2 regions of the Rhizobium sp. KNZ2-6A genome follow, and region 1 is predicted to be linked to the other one. Evidence: riboswitches for the same ligand, from Rfam matches in the RefSeq annotation. Region 1 holds a riboswitch; the other holds the start of a gene.

Evidence for each region. Region 1 has a riboswitch for thiamine pyrophosphate ahead of thiM (hydroxyethylthiazole kinase). Riboswitches for the same ligand answer to the same signal wherever they lie in the genome.
Region 2: another riboswitch for thiamine pyrophosphate. It lies ahead of thiB (thiamine ABC transporter substrate binding subunit); the one in region 1 lies ahead of thiM (hydroxyethylthiazole kinase).

Annotation. Positions count from the first base shown of each region.
Region 1 covers NZ_JBNDIC010000008.1:89,314-97,154, forward strand. Annotated here, with positions in the region: gene ACPYOP_RS08160 (hypothetical protein) at 1-1,108, opposite strand, end outside; gene yghU (glutathione-dependent disulfide-bond oxidoreductase) at 1,320-2,195, opposite strand; gene ACPYOP_RS08170 (DUF1127 domain-containing protein) at 2,778-2,924, opposite strand; TPP riboswitch at 3,160-3,256, shown strand; gene thiM (hydroxyethylthiazole kinase) at 3,307-4,110, shown strand; gene thiE (thiamine phosphate synthase) at 4,107-4,742, shown strand; gene thiD (bifunctional hydroxymethylpyrimidine kinase/phosphomethylpyrimidine kinase) at 4,751-5,572, shown strand; gene ACPYOP_RS08190 (3-oxoacyl-ACP reductase) at 5,569-6,333, shown strand; gene ACPYOP_RS08195 (undecaprenyl-diphosphate phosphatase) at 6,414-7,286, opposite strand; gene ACPYOP_RS08200 (transcriptional regulator NanR) at 7,827-7,841, opposite strand, start outside.
Region 2 covers NZ_JBNDIC010000021.1:82,128-89,968, forward strand. Annotated here, with positions in the region: gene ACPYOP_RS16370 (RNA polymerase factor sigma-32) at 165-1,028, shown strand; gene ACPYOP_RS16375 (M48 family metalloprotease) at 1,068-2,495, opposite strand; gene ACPYOP_RS16380 (thiamine ABC transporter ATP-binding protein) at 2,871-3,599, opposite strand; gene thiP (thiamine/thiamine pyrophosphate ABC transporter permease ThiP) at 3,592-5,229, opposite strand; gene thiB (thiamine ABC transporter substrate binding subunit) at 5,240-6,232, opposite strand; TPP riboswitch at 6,431-6,547, opposite strand; gene ACPYOP_RS16395 (GmrSD restriction endonuclease domain-containing protein) at 6,674-7,841, shown strand, end outside.

The DNA.
Region 1 (7,841 bases):
GCAATTCGAACAAAGCCGCCTTCCAGCGTAGCAGCAGGCCGAAATTGGCGCGCTCGGATAGCGTTTCGCGCGCTGCCCAACCCTTTGGCCATTCGGCCTTGCCGCAATAATCGGACAGAGCCGCCGGCAGGTGGCGATGCCTGAAGCGTTCCGACATTTGCGGGGGGCATAGAAGCGCGCCGCAGAAAATCGGTCCGGCAAGGAATTTCGAGCCCGTGAGCGCCACCATGAAGCCATGCGCGAGGTAAGCGCCGATCGTTGCCGCCGACAGGCGGAACTGGCAGCCATCGATCATGATGTCGAGCGCGTCGCCGAAACGCGCCTTAAGGCGCAGCACGGTTTCCAGGCTCGGAGCAAGCAAACTGGTCTTGGAGACATCGGTCACGACGAGCAGGCATCTCAAACCCGCAGCACGGCCGAGTTCGATCAGGCCCCGCAATTCTTCCTCGACCTCGATATCCGCACGAAGGGAACCGTCCTTGTTCCGGACGGCGATAGTCGCGTTGCGTGTTGCGTCGCCGGGCCGCAGCTCCTCGCCTTTGGCAACCGCGCGGTCGCTGCTGACACGCCCCATGAAATGCCGGCCGGCCGAAGCGGTCATGACGCCGCTGCCGGTCTCGTTGCCCATCAGCGTGATGGTCATCAAGGCGCGATCATCCTCACGCGCCAGAAGCGAGGCAGCAAAGAGATGGATGTCCGTGCCCGAGGTTGCCAGGATCGCATCAATGTGCGGTTGTCCGGCGACCTGGTTGAGGCCAAGCTGACGCAATAGATCCTGACGCACTCGTCCAATTTCACGCTCATAGATGGCTGCGACCGAGCCGGTTTCCATTTCGCGGACCAGACCGGCGTGGTAGGTCTTGACTTCGGCAAAGGCACCGGCGGAAATCGTCGACGCCGTGGAGGAGCCGAAGGCAAGGTCGCCCGGACGAGGCGCCGGGCCATAGCCATACATATTGAGGCCGCTGGCGGCATCGCAATCCAGCCGCTCGTCACCGCCCGAAACCAGGCACTTTAAAAGCGCCTCTCTCTCCCCATTCGATTGCTGCGACGACAGGCCCGCGATGGCATTGTTATCCAGGGCATTATCATCAGCAACTTGCTGCATGGAGAAGCATTCCTCTTGCGTCATGGGTGAAACGCATTGCGGGAGCGCCTTGCGTTCTCTGCCGGGCGGTACGCCTCCGGCAGCAGGACATTAGACCCGACAAGATGGAGCGAGGCTGACTTGGCCGCCTCACGAACATCGCTTGCAAACCAATTAAAAACCCGCGAGCCGGAGACCGCGGGTTCGAAGAAATAACGAGCAAAACTGCCTGTCAGCTTGCAGGTTCGAGCTTGTCCTGCGTCTTGGTCTCGAAGTCGCTGGCCTCATGGCGCTCGCGCAGCTGCTCGGACGGATCGCCCGTCATGCGATTGACCATTCGGCCGCGCTTGACCGCAGGACGCGAATAGACCTGCTCGGCCCAGCGCTGAACGTTCTTGTAATCCTGCACTTGCAGGAATTCGCCAGCGCCGTACTGCCAGCCCTTGGCAAGACCGCCATACCACGGCCAGATCGCAATATCGGCGATGGTGTAGTCGCTGCCGGCGATATATTCGCTTTCGGCAAGACGACGGTCGAGCACGTCGAGCTGGCGCTTCACTTCCATGGCGAAGCGATCGATCGCATATTCGATCTTTGTCGGGGCATAGGCAAAGAAATGGCCGAAGCCGCCGCCGAGATAGGGCGCGCTGCCCATCTGCCAGAACAGCCACGACAGGCATTCGGCGCGAGCCGGCTGCTCGGTCGGCAGGAAGGCACCGAACTTTTCGGCGAGATACATCAGGATAGAAGCCGATTCGAAAACGCGGACCGGCTGCGGGCCGCTGCGATCCAGCAAGGCCGGGATCTTCGAATTCGGATTGACGTCGACGAAACCGCTGCCGAACTGGTCGCCCTCGCCGATCTTGATCAGCCAGGCATCATATTCCGCGCCGCTGTGGCCGAGCGCCAGCAGCTCTTCGAGCATGATGGTAACCTTCACGCCATTCGGCGTACCGAGCGAATAAAGCTGCAGGGGATGACGCCCCACAGACAATTCCTTTTCATGGGTCGGCCCGGCGATCGGACGGTTGATATTGGCGAACTGGCCGCCATTGGCCTTGTTCCAAGTCCAGATTTTCGGCGGCGTGTATTCGGCAGAACCGGTCATGGGCATCCTCCTGTCTCGGGGAATCACGTTGGGGGTTGGTCTTCGATGTAGCGCGCTACAGGTGTGGCACATAGTGCCGGCCGTTCATTTTTGCGAGAGGAGGTCGTCGGTTTTCAACCAAGCCCGGATCGGAGATGGCACAAACGGCAGTGATCGCGTTTCGACACGCGCTGCGTGGCAGCGAGGATGAAGCGAAAATCGGTTGAATGTGGTCTGAAACGAAAAAGCCTGCCGCGGGAGGAGGTGCGGCAGGCTTTTTACAAGAACCGAACAGCGGACGGGAGGAGGAATGCCGCTGTTCCCGCAGTCGTCCCTGGGAGGAGGAGAAGGACGTCTGCAAAAACGAAGGGATGCGGGAGGAGATGCATCGCTTCGATGAGAAGGATAATAGCCAAGTTTTGCTCACTGCATAGGCATTTATTTGCAGGGCAGTTATGCGCTATGCGAAAAGCGGCTGGCTGAGTTGATCCGCTTACGGTTCAGATCAAAGCATGGAACGATAGCTTCCAGACAAAACAAAAGCGCCTGCTCTGGAGAACAGGCGCTGGCATAATGCAGCTTTATAAGGAGCCGTTGCGGCCGTTAGCGAGCGATGGCTGCTCGGGCAACATTGCGGATTTCGCCGCGATCGATACCCAGGTCATGCAGTTCGCGCGTGGACATACGGCCCAGTTCGGCGACCGTCTGACGATACTTGCGCCAGTTATTAAAAGAGCGTGCTACGTTCATGATGATCCCCTTTCCTTGGGCTTTCGAAGCTGAGCGGCCGTGCTTGGCGCTCCCGTCGCTTCGATGAGAGATATGTAGTCGAAACCCTCAGCCTTTTGCAGAGCTAAGAGATCACTGCACCCATGCATTCAATGCATGTCTCGCCCGGAAATAAGGCGGTTCCAATTCCCATTCGTCGCTGAAGCCTTTGTGATTTGCTGATGACACCGGCGTCTTTGTCTGCGAAAAGTAGGAGGATGAGAGACAGGGGCGCCCGCTTTCCGGCGGGCTGAGAAGGACCCTTCGAACCTGAACCAGATCATGCTGGCGGAGGGAGTCGCTCGGGACCTCGCGAAGTTCAGCACGTCGTCCCTTTGCGCCTCGCCCGCCCGAAAAGGGCGATATGCAAGACCAAACCACACTAGGCAATCTGCTTCATGCCATGCGGGCCAATCCGCCGCTGGTGCAATGCATCACCAATTTCGTCGCCATGAATATTGCGGCCAATGTGATGCTCGCAGCCGGGGCATCGCCGGCGATGGTGCATGCCGAAGAGGAAGCAGGCGAGTTTGCCGCGATCTCCGGCGCACTGACGATCAATATCGGCACGCTCTCGTCCGGCTGGCTTGCGGGCATGCTGAAGGCGGCTCGGTCGGCCAACGACGCCGGAAAGCCTTGGGTCCTCGATCCGGTCGCCCATTATGCGACCGGGTTTCGCCGCAAGGCGATCGGGCAATTGCTGGAGCTGCGGCCGACGATCATTCGCGGCAATGCATCCGAGATCATCGCGCTTGCCGGCGGCGCCAGCCGTGGCCAGGGCGTCGATAGCCGCGACGCCGTAGAGCAGGCGGAAGAATCCGCCCGGCAACTGGCTGAAAAGCACGGATGCGTGGTCGCCGTCACCGGCGTTACGGATCTCGTGACGGATGGGCAGAAGGCCAAGCGCATTGCCGGCGGTTCGCCATTCATGCCGCAGGTAACGGCCCTCGGCTGCTCGCTCACCTGCCTCGTCGGCGCCTTTGCGGCGGCAACGCCGGATGAGCCATTCGATGCAACCGTAGCGGCGCTCGCGGTCTTTGCCGTTGCCGGTGCGCAGGCGGGAGTGCCAGCCGAAGGCCCAGGCTCCTTCTCCTGGCGCTTCCTCGATGCACTCGCAGCCCTCACTCCGGAAATATTGGATCGCGACGCAAGGATATCGGCAGCATGAAAGACTTCGATCTCTCGCTCTACCTCGTTCTCGACCCCACGCTATGTGCCGACCTTGGCATGATCGAAACGACCCGGGCGGCCATTACCGGCGGCGCCACGATCGTACAGCTGCGCGACAAACATGCCTCGACCGCAGTCATGATCGAGACGGGCCGGGCTCTCAAACAGATCCTGCAGGGAACCAATGCCCGGCTGATCGTCAACGACAATGTCGAGGCTGCCATCGCCATCGGTGCCGATGGTCTGCATATCGGACAAGAGGACATGAATGCCGCCGAAGCGCGCCGCTTGATCGGGCCGAACATGATCCTCGGCCTCTCGGTGGAAACGGAAGCCCTCGCCTCCGCCATGGATGCTGGGATCGTCGACTATGCTGGGATAGGCCCGGTCTTTGCCACGGCAACCAAGCCCGACCACAAGCAACCGATCGGCTTCCATGGTCTCACCCGCATCGTCGGGCTCTGCCCGGTTCCTTCAGTCGCGATCGGCGGCCTCAAGGCAGAGCATGCGAGAGAGGTTTTCTCGTCCGGCGCGGACGGCCTTGCGGTCGTCTCGGCCATCTGCGGCCAACCGAACCCACAAGCCGCGACAGCCGTCATCGCGAACGCCATCAAGGAGGCCCGCCCATGATCCGCCCCGTGATTCGCAACGTCCTGTCCATCGCCGGCTCCGACCCATCCGGCGGCGCCGGCATCCAGGCTGACCTGAAGACCTTTTCCGCACGCGGCGTTTATGGAATGGCCGTCCTGACCGCCTTGACGGCGCAGAACACACAAGGCGTCACCGGCGTTCATCCGGTGCCGCCCTCTTTCGTGGCGGACCAGGTCCGGGCGATCTTCGCCGATATCCGTGTCGATGCCGTCAAGATCGGCATGATTGCCAACGCCGCAATTGCGGATGCCGTCGCGGACATTCTGGCACGACATCGCGATGTGCTCGTCGTGCTCGATCCCGTCATGATCGCCAAGGGTGGCGCCGCCCTGCTTGCCGCCGACGCCGTCGACGTGCTCACTATGCGGCTCTTGCCGCTGGCGACAATCATCACACCGAACCTGCCCGAGGCTGCGGCGCTGCTGCATGACACGGAGGCAGGAAGCCGCGAAGACATGGCCCGTCAGGCGCTTGCGCTGGCAGCGCTCGGACCTGCGGCAGCTCTCGTCAAGGGCGGTCATCTCGAGGGTGGAGAAAGTCCGGACGTGCTGGCAAGCGTCGGTCGCCTGACCTGGTTCGAAGCCGAACGGCTGCCGACGAAGAACACACACGGAACCGGTTGCACGCTTTCCAGCGCCATCGCAGCCGAGATCGCCAAGGGCTCGCCGCTCCCCGAAGCCATCGCAGCCGCCAAAGCCTATCTCGCCGCCGCGGTTGCCGCCGCAGGCGAGCTTTCGGTCGGCAGCGGCCACGGCCCCGTGCAGCATTTCCATGCGCTCTGGGCAGACGGAAAAGGAGTGAGAAAATGAGCTTGCCGATCAAGGATCAGATCGTCATCGTTTCCGGCGCCGGGCGCGGTCTCGGTGCCGCGATCGCTACAGCCGTTGCTCGCGAAGGCGCGAAGGTTGCCATCAACTATCGAGCAAGCCGCGAACGGGCAGAGGCGCTCGCAGCACAACTTGGCAATCATGCGAAAGCGTTCCAGGCCGATGTCCGCGATCTCGGAGATACGAAGCGGCTCGTTGCCGAGGTGACCGAGCATTTCGGAGCGCCAACGACGGTCGTCCATAATGCACTGGCCGATTTCAGCTTCAACGGCGATGCGCGCTCGAAATTGGACGCCTTGAGCTGGGCCGAGATGGCGATCCAGATGGAAACCGCGCTGCAGGGCGCCTTGAACCTGATACAGTCGGTTCGACCGGTAATGGCGCAGGCAGGCTTTGGCCGGATCGTCACGATCGGCACGAACCTTTTCCAGAATCCGGTGGTGCCCTATCACGATTATACCGCCGCCAAGGCGGCGCTGCTGTCGCTGACTCGCACGGCTGCGTCCGAACTCGGCCCGCTCGGGATCACCGTTAACATGGTCTCCGGCGGTCTTTTGCGCACGACCGATGCGAGCAGCGCAACGCCGGAAGCTGTTTTCGACATCATCGCCGCGAATACGCCGCTGCGTCGCGTCGCTACGCCCGAAGAGGCTGCCGATGCGGTGCTATTTTTTGCAAGTCCATGGGCACGCGCCATTACCGGGCAAAATCTTATCGTCGATGGTGGCCTCGTCTTCGGATAATAGCCCCAGAATAAAAAAGGCGCTGCCTGGGAGGGCAGCGCCAGCATTGAAGTCTTGGCAGCCGGATTGATTTTGTCCGCTCAAGCCCATCCCATGATCAGCACGCCGAAGAGGATGACGACGCCAACCACGATGCGGTAGATGACGAAAGGCCAGGTCGAGAAACGCTCCAAAAAGCGCATCAGTCCCCATATGGCGATGAAGGACGATATGCTGCCGACGATCAGGCCGACGATCAGGACGGACCAGGCTTCCATCGGAATATGCGCCTTGTAGAGCTCGAAGAGCTCCTTCAGACCGGCAAGCGCAATGGCCGGCAGGCCGAGCAGGAACGAGAACCGTGCGGCCTCATCGCGCTTCAGGCCAAGAAACAATGCGCCGGTCAGAGTCGAGCCCGAACGAGAGACACCGGGAACAAGCGCGCCGACCTGGGTGATGCCGACGAACAGGGCATCCATCAGTGTCATCTGCTCGATGCCCTTCCTGTGGCGGCTGTAGAGTTCGGCAACCGCCAGAAGCAGGCCCATGACAACGCAGGCGATGCCGATGACCCAAAGGCTGCGCAACGATGTGCCGCAGGCATTCAGGGACGACGAAAGCAGGAGGCCTGCAATGACGATCGGCACCGTTGCAATCACGATGGCGATCGCAAGCCGCATCGCGGGCGAGCGCCAATCCCTTTGCCTGATGGCATCGAGCGATCCGAAGGTGACGTAGCGAACGTCGCTCCAGAAATAGGAGACGATGGCGGCAAGGGCCGCAAGCTGCATCGCAGCCGAAAAGGCCGAACCCGGATCCTGCCAGCCGAGCAAGGCCGGCACCAGGCGCATATGGGCGGTGGATGAGACCGGCAGAAGCTCGGTCAATCCCTGCACGACACCCAGTATCGCGATCTTGGCATAGCCCAGGGCAACAAAGCCCGTGTCTACGCCTTGCGTACAAACATCAGCCACGTTTTGATATCCTCAGTTCTTCAAGGGGGCTTGGCACCGGAAGGGTGCGATGAACTTGCTGTGGAACCGTTTTCCGACACGAAGCCGGCGGCTGCCTTGTAGGACGCCGTCAATTCCGCGTTATGACAGGGTGAGGATATAGCCGCGCAGGCTGAACTCTATCTGAAATTGCTGGCCTTGATTTCCAGGTTTATCGGATTTCTAGCCTTCATCGTCCGGCAACGACTGCATGTAGCGGATGATGGCATAAAATGCGACGAGAAGGACCGCGGCGCCGGCCGCGCGATGGACGTCATGTGAGATAGCATGATGATGTCTCACCATAAGGCAAGCCAGATTATAAAGGGTTATGACGGCCGCTGTCAGAACAGGAGCCAGGAAGAGCGCCATATTCCGCTGAATGAAATTGCCCATTACGCACACCTCGTTTGACATATGGCCAGATTCCACAAGGAATGGGGAGGAATTAGGACAGAGCCACCTCGCCCGTCAGCCATTGCGGCCCACGTCGCTCCGCATCCAGGTCACTTCGCATCAAGATCACTTCGTATAGAG
Region 2 (7,841 bases), on a different contig from region 1:
AACAAGACTAGTCATCGATTATCCGGCGAACCGGATATCGGTCTCCAATTTGAATTTCATTCATTGATTTCCATCCGAACAGCGATGTTCGGAAACGATACTTGCTGCCCTTTTCGTCGACCGCGGCACTAAAGACGATTTGAGGCCGAACCTAGGAGATGCGTATGACGAACATGTCTGCAGATCGACGCATGATCAAAGTTGCGATGGCTGCCCCCTATCTCGATCGCGACGAAGAGCATAATCTTGCCATACGCTGGAAGGATCACGATGATCGCGGCGCCCGCAATCAGATAGCAACCGCCCATATGCGCCTCGTCATTTCCATGGCGGGCAAGTTTCGCAACTTCGGACTGCCGATGAGCGATCTCGTGCAGGAAGGCTATGTCGGTCTCCTCGAGGCGGCCGCCCGTTTCGAACCGGAACGGGAAGTTCGCTTCTCGACCTATGCAAGCTGGTGGATCCGCGCTTCGATCCAGGATTATATTCTGCGCAATTGGTCGATCGTGCGCGGGGGCACGAGTTCGGCGCAGAAGGCGTTGTTCTTCAATCTTCGCCGCCTGCGCGCCAAGCTCGCCCGCAGCAATTCGGGTGTTACCGTTCAGTCCATCCATGAGGAAATCGCGGTTGCGCTGGGCGTCAGCCTTTCCGACGTACAGACTATGGATGCGCGCCTTTCCAGCAGCGATACCTCCTTGCAGGCGCCGTCGATATCGGGCGATTCCGAAAGCGCGGAGCGTATCGATTTTCTCATCAGCGACGAGCCACTGCCGGACGAGCAGGTTTCCGACATGATCGACGGCGAACGCCGCCGCATCTGGCTTGCCTCGGCGCTGAAGCACCTCAACGAACGCGAGATGAAGATCATCCAGGCACGCCGCCTTGTCGAGGACGGAGCGACGCTCGAGGAACTGGGCGCCGATCTCGGAATTTCCAAGGAGCGCGTGCGTCAGATCGAAAGCCGTGCGATGGACAAGCTCCGCAACGCGCTTGTCGATGCGGATCCCCGCATGGCGACCTATGCCTGAGAAGGGTCTTCTCCCGGCCGGGGGAAGATAGGCCGATTATTATTCCGAAATAATCTTGACCTTGTCGCCCGGTGCAATCGTCGACCCGGTCGGTAGGGCGTTGATCAGTTTGAACAGGTCGAGCTTGCGGTCGGTGCCCATCATGCGGGCGGCGAGCGTCGTGATCGTGTCGCCGGGCTTGACGGTGACGACACGGACCCTGAGCGGCTTCAGCGATGCCGCCTCTTCCGGGGTCATATGCCGGAAACTCGAACGCAGGACATCCGCCGTCTGGTTGAGCTGCGCGATGTTCCCCTTCGGCACGGCCGTCAGGAAACGGAAGATCTGCGTGCGGTCGCGGATGACGGTGACATCGAAATCCCAGCGATCGGCCGAAGCACGCGCGGTGGCGGCCGGCATGCCGTTGACGGTGATCGACTGGATCGACGAGGGATCGAGGCCCGTCACCCAGCCGCTGGAAATATAATTCGTCAGGTTCTGGTTCTGGCTGTCGGCAACCCCGTCGAAGCGGATGGCGATATCGCCGGGGCCGGTCGCCATCACAGCCTCGACCTTATTGTCGATGCGAAAATCGGGCGGCACGTCGAAGCGGATACCGAGACCGCCATGCAGGAAGGTCTGGCCGCGCACATAGCCTTCCTCGGGGCTGTCGCCATAGAGCAGGCCATCGATGCCGTTCAGGTAATAATCGCGGCCGATGTCGCCGACCTTACGTTCCTCACCGAATTCGCGGGCATGCGCCTTGGCGAGATCGATGCGCTGCGGCGTGCTCGGGTGGCTCGACAGGAAGTCCAGGCTCTGATCGGCATCGGAATTGGCCGACATGAAGCGGCTGTAGTCTTCCATGGCATTCAGGAAGCGGGCGGCGGCATAGGGATCGTAGCCCGCCTGGCCGAGCGTGCGGATGCCGATCTCATCGGCCTGGAGTTCCTGCTGACGCGAGAAGGCGGCGAGACGCAGCTTGCCGCGCGCAAGCGCCTGCTTGCCGGCCAGATCGCTCGACAGGACTTCCGAAACGACGCGGCTGGCGATGACTTCGGCTTCCTCGCGCTTCTGCCGCTCGATGCCGTGATTGGCTGTCACGTGCGCCATCTCGTGCGACAGCACGGCAGCGACTTCGGAAGCATCATTGGCAAGCGCCAGAAGGCCGCGGGTGACATAAAGATAGCCGCCTGGAAGCGCGAAGGCGTTGATCGAGGGCGAATTGAGAATGGTGATGCGATAGGACTGCTGCGGATTTTCCGACACGCTGGTCAGGGCGCCGGCGATGCGGGCAACGAGGCGCTCGGTCCTGGCGTCCTTGTATTCGCCGCCATAGCTTGCGAGGATGCGTGGATGCTCGCGTGCGCCCATCTGCGCGCGCGGATCGTTTTTCTGCACTTCGGAGACGATCTGCGGATTGGCGGAGGGCGAAACGCTCGGCTGATAGGATTGGTCCATCACCGTCTGGCAGCTGTCCAGCACCATGGCGGCGACAAGAAGCGGGGCAAGGCGGCGCAAACGGGCTGCGACGGTCACGCTGATCCTTCGTTCTGCTCGTTCGCTCTGCTTCAGTACCAGTGTCCCACTCATTTCGCTGCCATGCCGGCTCGGCGCCAAATCCGGTTGATCGTTACCGGGCTGATCATCGTCGCGCGCCGATATAGGTTGCTTGCATCCCCATCGATCCGCATCTGCCCGGACGGTCTCCAACCCTTGCTGTAGCCGATTTTGGCATCGGTTGCATAGCGAGACTCCGTTTAAATGTGGCGGCGTTGTATTTTAGCAAGCATTTCCCAGGACTTTCAGCCGTTCGGCACGACGAAATTAAGGCAAAGCCGATGGCTGGATGCTGCAGCGCAATCAATGCTGCAGAAATGTGGTCAATGCCGGGATATCGCCTGTCTTCAGGAAGGTCTCTATGGGGGCGGCAAGCCCGATTGCGCCGCCATCGATGAAGACGGCATGGTCGGCAAGGCGCCGCACCTCGGCCGGATCGTGCGAGACGATCAGCACCGTATTGCCGCTTTCGCGATGCAGTGTTTTCAAAAGCTCGACCATGCCCGAGCGGAGACCCGGATCGAGGGCGGCGAAGGGTTCGTCCAGCAGCAGGATTGGTTTGTCGCGCACCAGCGCCCTTGCGAAAGCGGCGCGTTGTCGTTCGCCGCCGGAGAGCGTTCCCGGCTTGCGCTTCTCGAAGCCGGGCAGCCCGACGCGCGCCAGGGCCTCCGAGACCCTTTGCCGGTCCCGTGGCGAAAGCTTCAATGACGGGCTGATGCCGAGACCGACATTGGTGAAGAGATCGAGATGGGCAAAGAGGTTGTTGTCCTGAAAGACCAGCGACACCGGCCGTTCGGCGGAGTGGAGGCCGGTCACGTCCTGTCCGGCAAGCAGAATGCGGCCGCGATCGGGCTGTTCGAAGCCGGCCAATAAATTGAGGAAGGTCGATTTTCCAGATCCCGACGGTCCGGCAATGGTGATGATCTTGCCCTGTGGCAATGCGCAATCGAAACGAAAGTCGTGCGTGCCGAGGCGCAGCTCGACGCCGGCCATGGCGATGCCTTGTTCCTTCATGTCGTGGCCGTCAGTCATTTCCCTTGCTTTCATGATCGCGCGTACCTTGGCCGGCGGTGCCGGCGATGGTCAAAAGAAGGCACACTAGGCCGAGGATCAAGGCATATCCATCGGCGTCGTTGGTGCGGTAGCTGCCGAGCTTGCTGTAGACCAGCCAGGGCAGGGTCATCAGGCTGTCCGAGCCGAAGAGCGCCACGGCGCCGAGATCACCAAGCGAAAGCGCCATGGCGAAGGAGAGCGCGGTGAAGAGCGGCTTGCGCAAGCCCGGCCAATCGATGAGGCGAAGACGGGCAATGCCGTGAAGGCCGAGGCTCGTCGCCAGCCGTTCAGTGCGGCGGCGGTGGACCGCATAGGCCGGCTCGATGACGCGGATGACGAAGGGCAGCGCCATCAGCGCATTGATAACAACGATGAGGATGGCGGCGAAGCGGCTGGGATCGCCCAATGGTCTCAGCGCCAGAAACCAGCCGGTTGCCAGCACGATCGGCGGGACCAGCAGAATAAGGGACGAGCTTGCGCTCAAGGCGAGCGCCAGGCCGCGCAGGCTGGCGGTCTTGCGGCGATCCGCCGATATTACCGATCGGGCGCGGATGATGGCAAAGGATATCAAGACGGCCAGAAGGCCGGCGGCGATTGCGATGGCGAGGCTGGTGACGGCCGCTTGCAGAAAGATCGGCTGGCCGGCGAGCTTCGGAAGGTTTGCCTCGAGGCCGGTCACGACGACCGAAGCGAGCGGCAGGCCGAGAAAGAGCGCAGCAGCTGAAAGCAGAAGAGCGTCGATCCATCGGGCAGCCGTCTTCTGCCCATCGATGCGGCGGAGCGCGCGGCCGCTGGTCAGCCCATGATCGTCGGGCGAGCGAAACAGCGTCATGGCGCCGAGGATGAGGAGAGTGACGGCGATCTGCAGCAGCGACAGCATCACGGCGCGGCTGGGATCGAAATCGAAGCGGAGCGCCTGATAGATCGCCACTTCCAGCGTCGTTGCGGCCGGGCCGCCGCCAAGGATCAGGACCAGCGTGAAGCTGGTGGCGCAGAGCATGAAGATCAGGCCGGCAATGCCGGGAATAAGGCCGCGCAGCATAGGCCATTCGATGAAGCGGAAGACCGAGGCCGGCCGCATGCCGAGCCCGCCGGCCACAAGCCAATATTCCGCCGGCACGCGCTCCAGCCCGGCCAGCATCAGCCGGCAGGCGAGCGGCATGTTGAAGAAGACATGCGCCAGCAGGATACCGGCAAGGCCATAGATGCTAACGGGTTGCGACAGGCCGAGTGCTGCAAGAGCCTGATTGAGCAGCCCCTGCCGCCCCCATATGCCGAGCAGGCCGAGCGCGCCGATCAGCACCGGCAAGCCCATCGGCACCGCCATCAGTCGGAGCAGCCACAGTCGGCCGGGAAAGCGCGGCTGGCGCGCCAAGGCGCGGGCGACCGGTATGGCGAGCACTACGGAGAGCAGCGTCGAAAGCACCGCCTGCAGCAGCGTGAAGCGTAGGACGCGCAGCAGATAGGGGTCGGCCAGCGTGGTGTCGCCGCCGGATTCGATGCCGGCGGCCAAAAGGACGAGGACCGCGACCCCGACGAAGAGCATGATGCCGGCGAGGCTGAGCGCCCCGCCGGAAATGGCGCGTCTTCGTTCGGATGCCGCAAGCATGCTCAGGGCGTCAATTGCCGCTGGTGGCGGCCAGCCATTCGTCGATCCAGGCCTTGCGGTTCTTGTCGACGACATCGGGGCTCATCAGGAAGGTCTTCGACGGCACGACGAGCTTGCTGAAGGCATCCGGAAGCGGCTCCGAGGTGGTGGAGACCGGCATCATCCAATTGCTTGTCGGGATGATGTCCTGGAAGCCCGAGGAGATCATGAACTTCAGGAAGTCGCGGGCGAGTTCCTTGTTCGGCGAGGACTTGATGAGGCCGGCGACTTCGATCTGGATATAATGTCCTTCCGAGAAGGCGGCCGCCTGATAGCGATCGGTCTTGTCCTCGATCATGTGATAGGCCGGCGACGTCGTATAGGAGAGCACCATCGGCGCTTCGCCCTTGGTGAAGAGGTCATAGGCTTCCGACCAGCCGGGGGTGACGGTCAGGATGCGGCCCTTGAGCTTCGTCCAGGCGTCGGCCGCCTTATCGCCATAGATCGACTTGACCCAGAGCAGCAGGCCGAGACCCGGCGTCGAGGTGCGCGGATCCTCGATGACGATCTTCTGCGAGGAATCGCCCTCGATCAGATCCTTCATGCTCTTCGGCGGGTTCTTGACCGCCTGGCTGTCGTAGATCACGGCGAAATGGCCGTAGTCGTAGGGCACGAAGACGTCGTCCTTGAAATCGCCGGGGACCTTGAGGGCAGACGTGTCGACGCCGCTTTTATCGAAGAGGCCGGTATCCTTGGCCTCGTCGACGAGATTGGTGTCGAGGCCGAGAGCGACATCGGCCTTGGTGCCGGCGCCCTCCAGCTTCAGGCGGGACAGAAGTGCGACGCCATCGGTGACGGCGACATAATTGACCGTGCAGCCGCAGGTCTTTTCGAAGGCGGCCTTGACCTTGGCGCCCGGACCCCAATCGGCGGTGAAGCTCTCATAGGTGTAGATGGTCAGGGTCTTGTCGGCTGCCTCGGCCGTCTGGGCAGCAAAAAACGTTGCGCCGGCGGCAAGGGTCAGGCCGGCGAAGAATGACAATAGCGATCGGTTTTGCACGACAGCGCCTCCTCCTGGAGCCGGATGATTTTAGGTCTATCGACCTAAAATCTGAATCCGCTCTAAAATCAAATAATTAGAGCATGATGTCGCCCGAAAACCGTTTACGCTTTTCGGCATCACGCTCTAGGTTTCGTCTTGAAGGGGAAAAGGGCGCTATGATTTCGTCACGCGTCTAATCCCTCCGCCGGTGTTAGCCGGATCAGGTTCCGCGGGTTGGCCGATGAAAGCCTCTCAGCCAGATGTCCGGAAGGACATGAGGCACCCCGTTAGAGCGTCGGCAGATTTAGCCTTGTGACGAAGGGATGACAAGTACGTTTGCCATTTGAACCTATCTTCGCAAAACAAATTTATCTGCTATAGATAGAAAATTGATTCTCTAACTTAATTTTAGGTAGATCCAGTATGGAATATCAATCTTATTCTGTTCGTAAATTACTAGATTCCGTCAAGGGCGGAGGCATAAGAATACCCGCATTTCAGCGAGGCTTTGTATGGGACATGGATCATGTTGCCTACTTAATGGATAGTATCTATAAAAATTATCCGTTTGGTTCTTTATTGTTTTGGCGAACCAAAAACAAGCTAAACGTAGAAAGAAGCCTCGGTAGATTTGATCTCCCTGATCCCGAGGAAGATTATCCCGTAGATTATGTGCTGGATGGGCAGCAGCGTCTAACTTCAATTTTTACGGTGTTTCAAACAGAATTGAAGCCTAAGATTGATGATAAATGGAGCGATATTTATTTTGATCTAAAATCCGGCAATAACGCGCAGGAGAGCCAATTTTATCCTCTTAAAGATAACGAAGTGGATAACGAGAGATATTTTCCCTTAAGAGTACTGTTCGATTCTGTCTCCTATCGAGAAGCAACTTCTCACCTCACTGAGGATCAAATTAATCAAGTCGATAGATTACAAGAAAAGTTTAAAGAAGTAACAATACCTGTACAGGTCCTAAAAACCGAAGATAGGTCTATGGTCGCTATTGTCTTTGAACGAGTAAACAGGCTTGGCGTTGAGCTAGATACGCTCCAACTTCTTTCTGCGTGGACGTGGAATGAGAATTTTGATCTCCTGGAGAGTTTTAAGGGATTAAAGGATGAGCTGGAGGAGTTTGGTTTTGAAGGCGTGGGAGAAGATTCAGATCTAATACTGCGGTGTACTGCGGCTATACTTAAAGATGAGCCGTCGGCTGAAACTTTGCTAGAACTAAATGGTCAAACTGTGAGGGAAGAGTTTCCGCGAGTTCGTAATGGAATTAAGGGAGCTATCGACTTCTTGCGTACGCAACTTTGTGTCTACAATCTCAAAAATCTTCCATATCCCGCATTGCTTATACCACTGTCCGTATTTTTCGCGGAGCCAGATGGCAAGGAAGTTTCATACAGTAACCAAACATATCTAAAATTAAAGCGTTGGTTTTGGAGGTCTTGTTTGGGTAATAGATATAGTAGCCAAACCAGAAAGGCAGTAATACGCGATATTAAGGAAATGAAATCGTTAAAAAATGGCATGCAATCGCATATCGATTCCATGGATATTGATATATCTCCTGAGTTTTTTAAGAAAA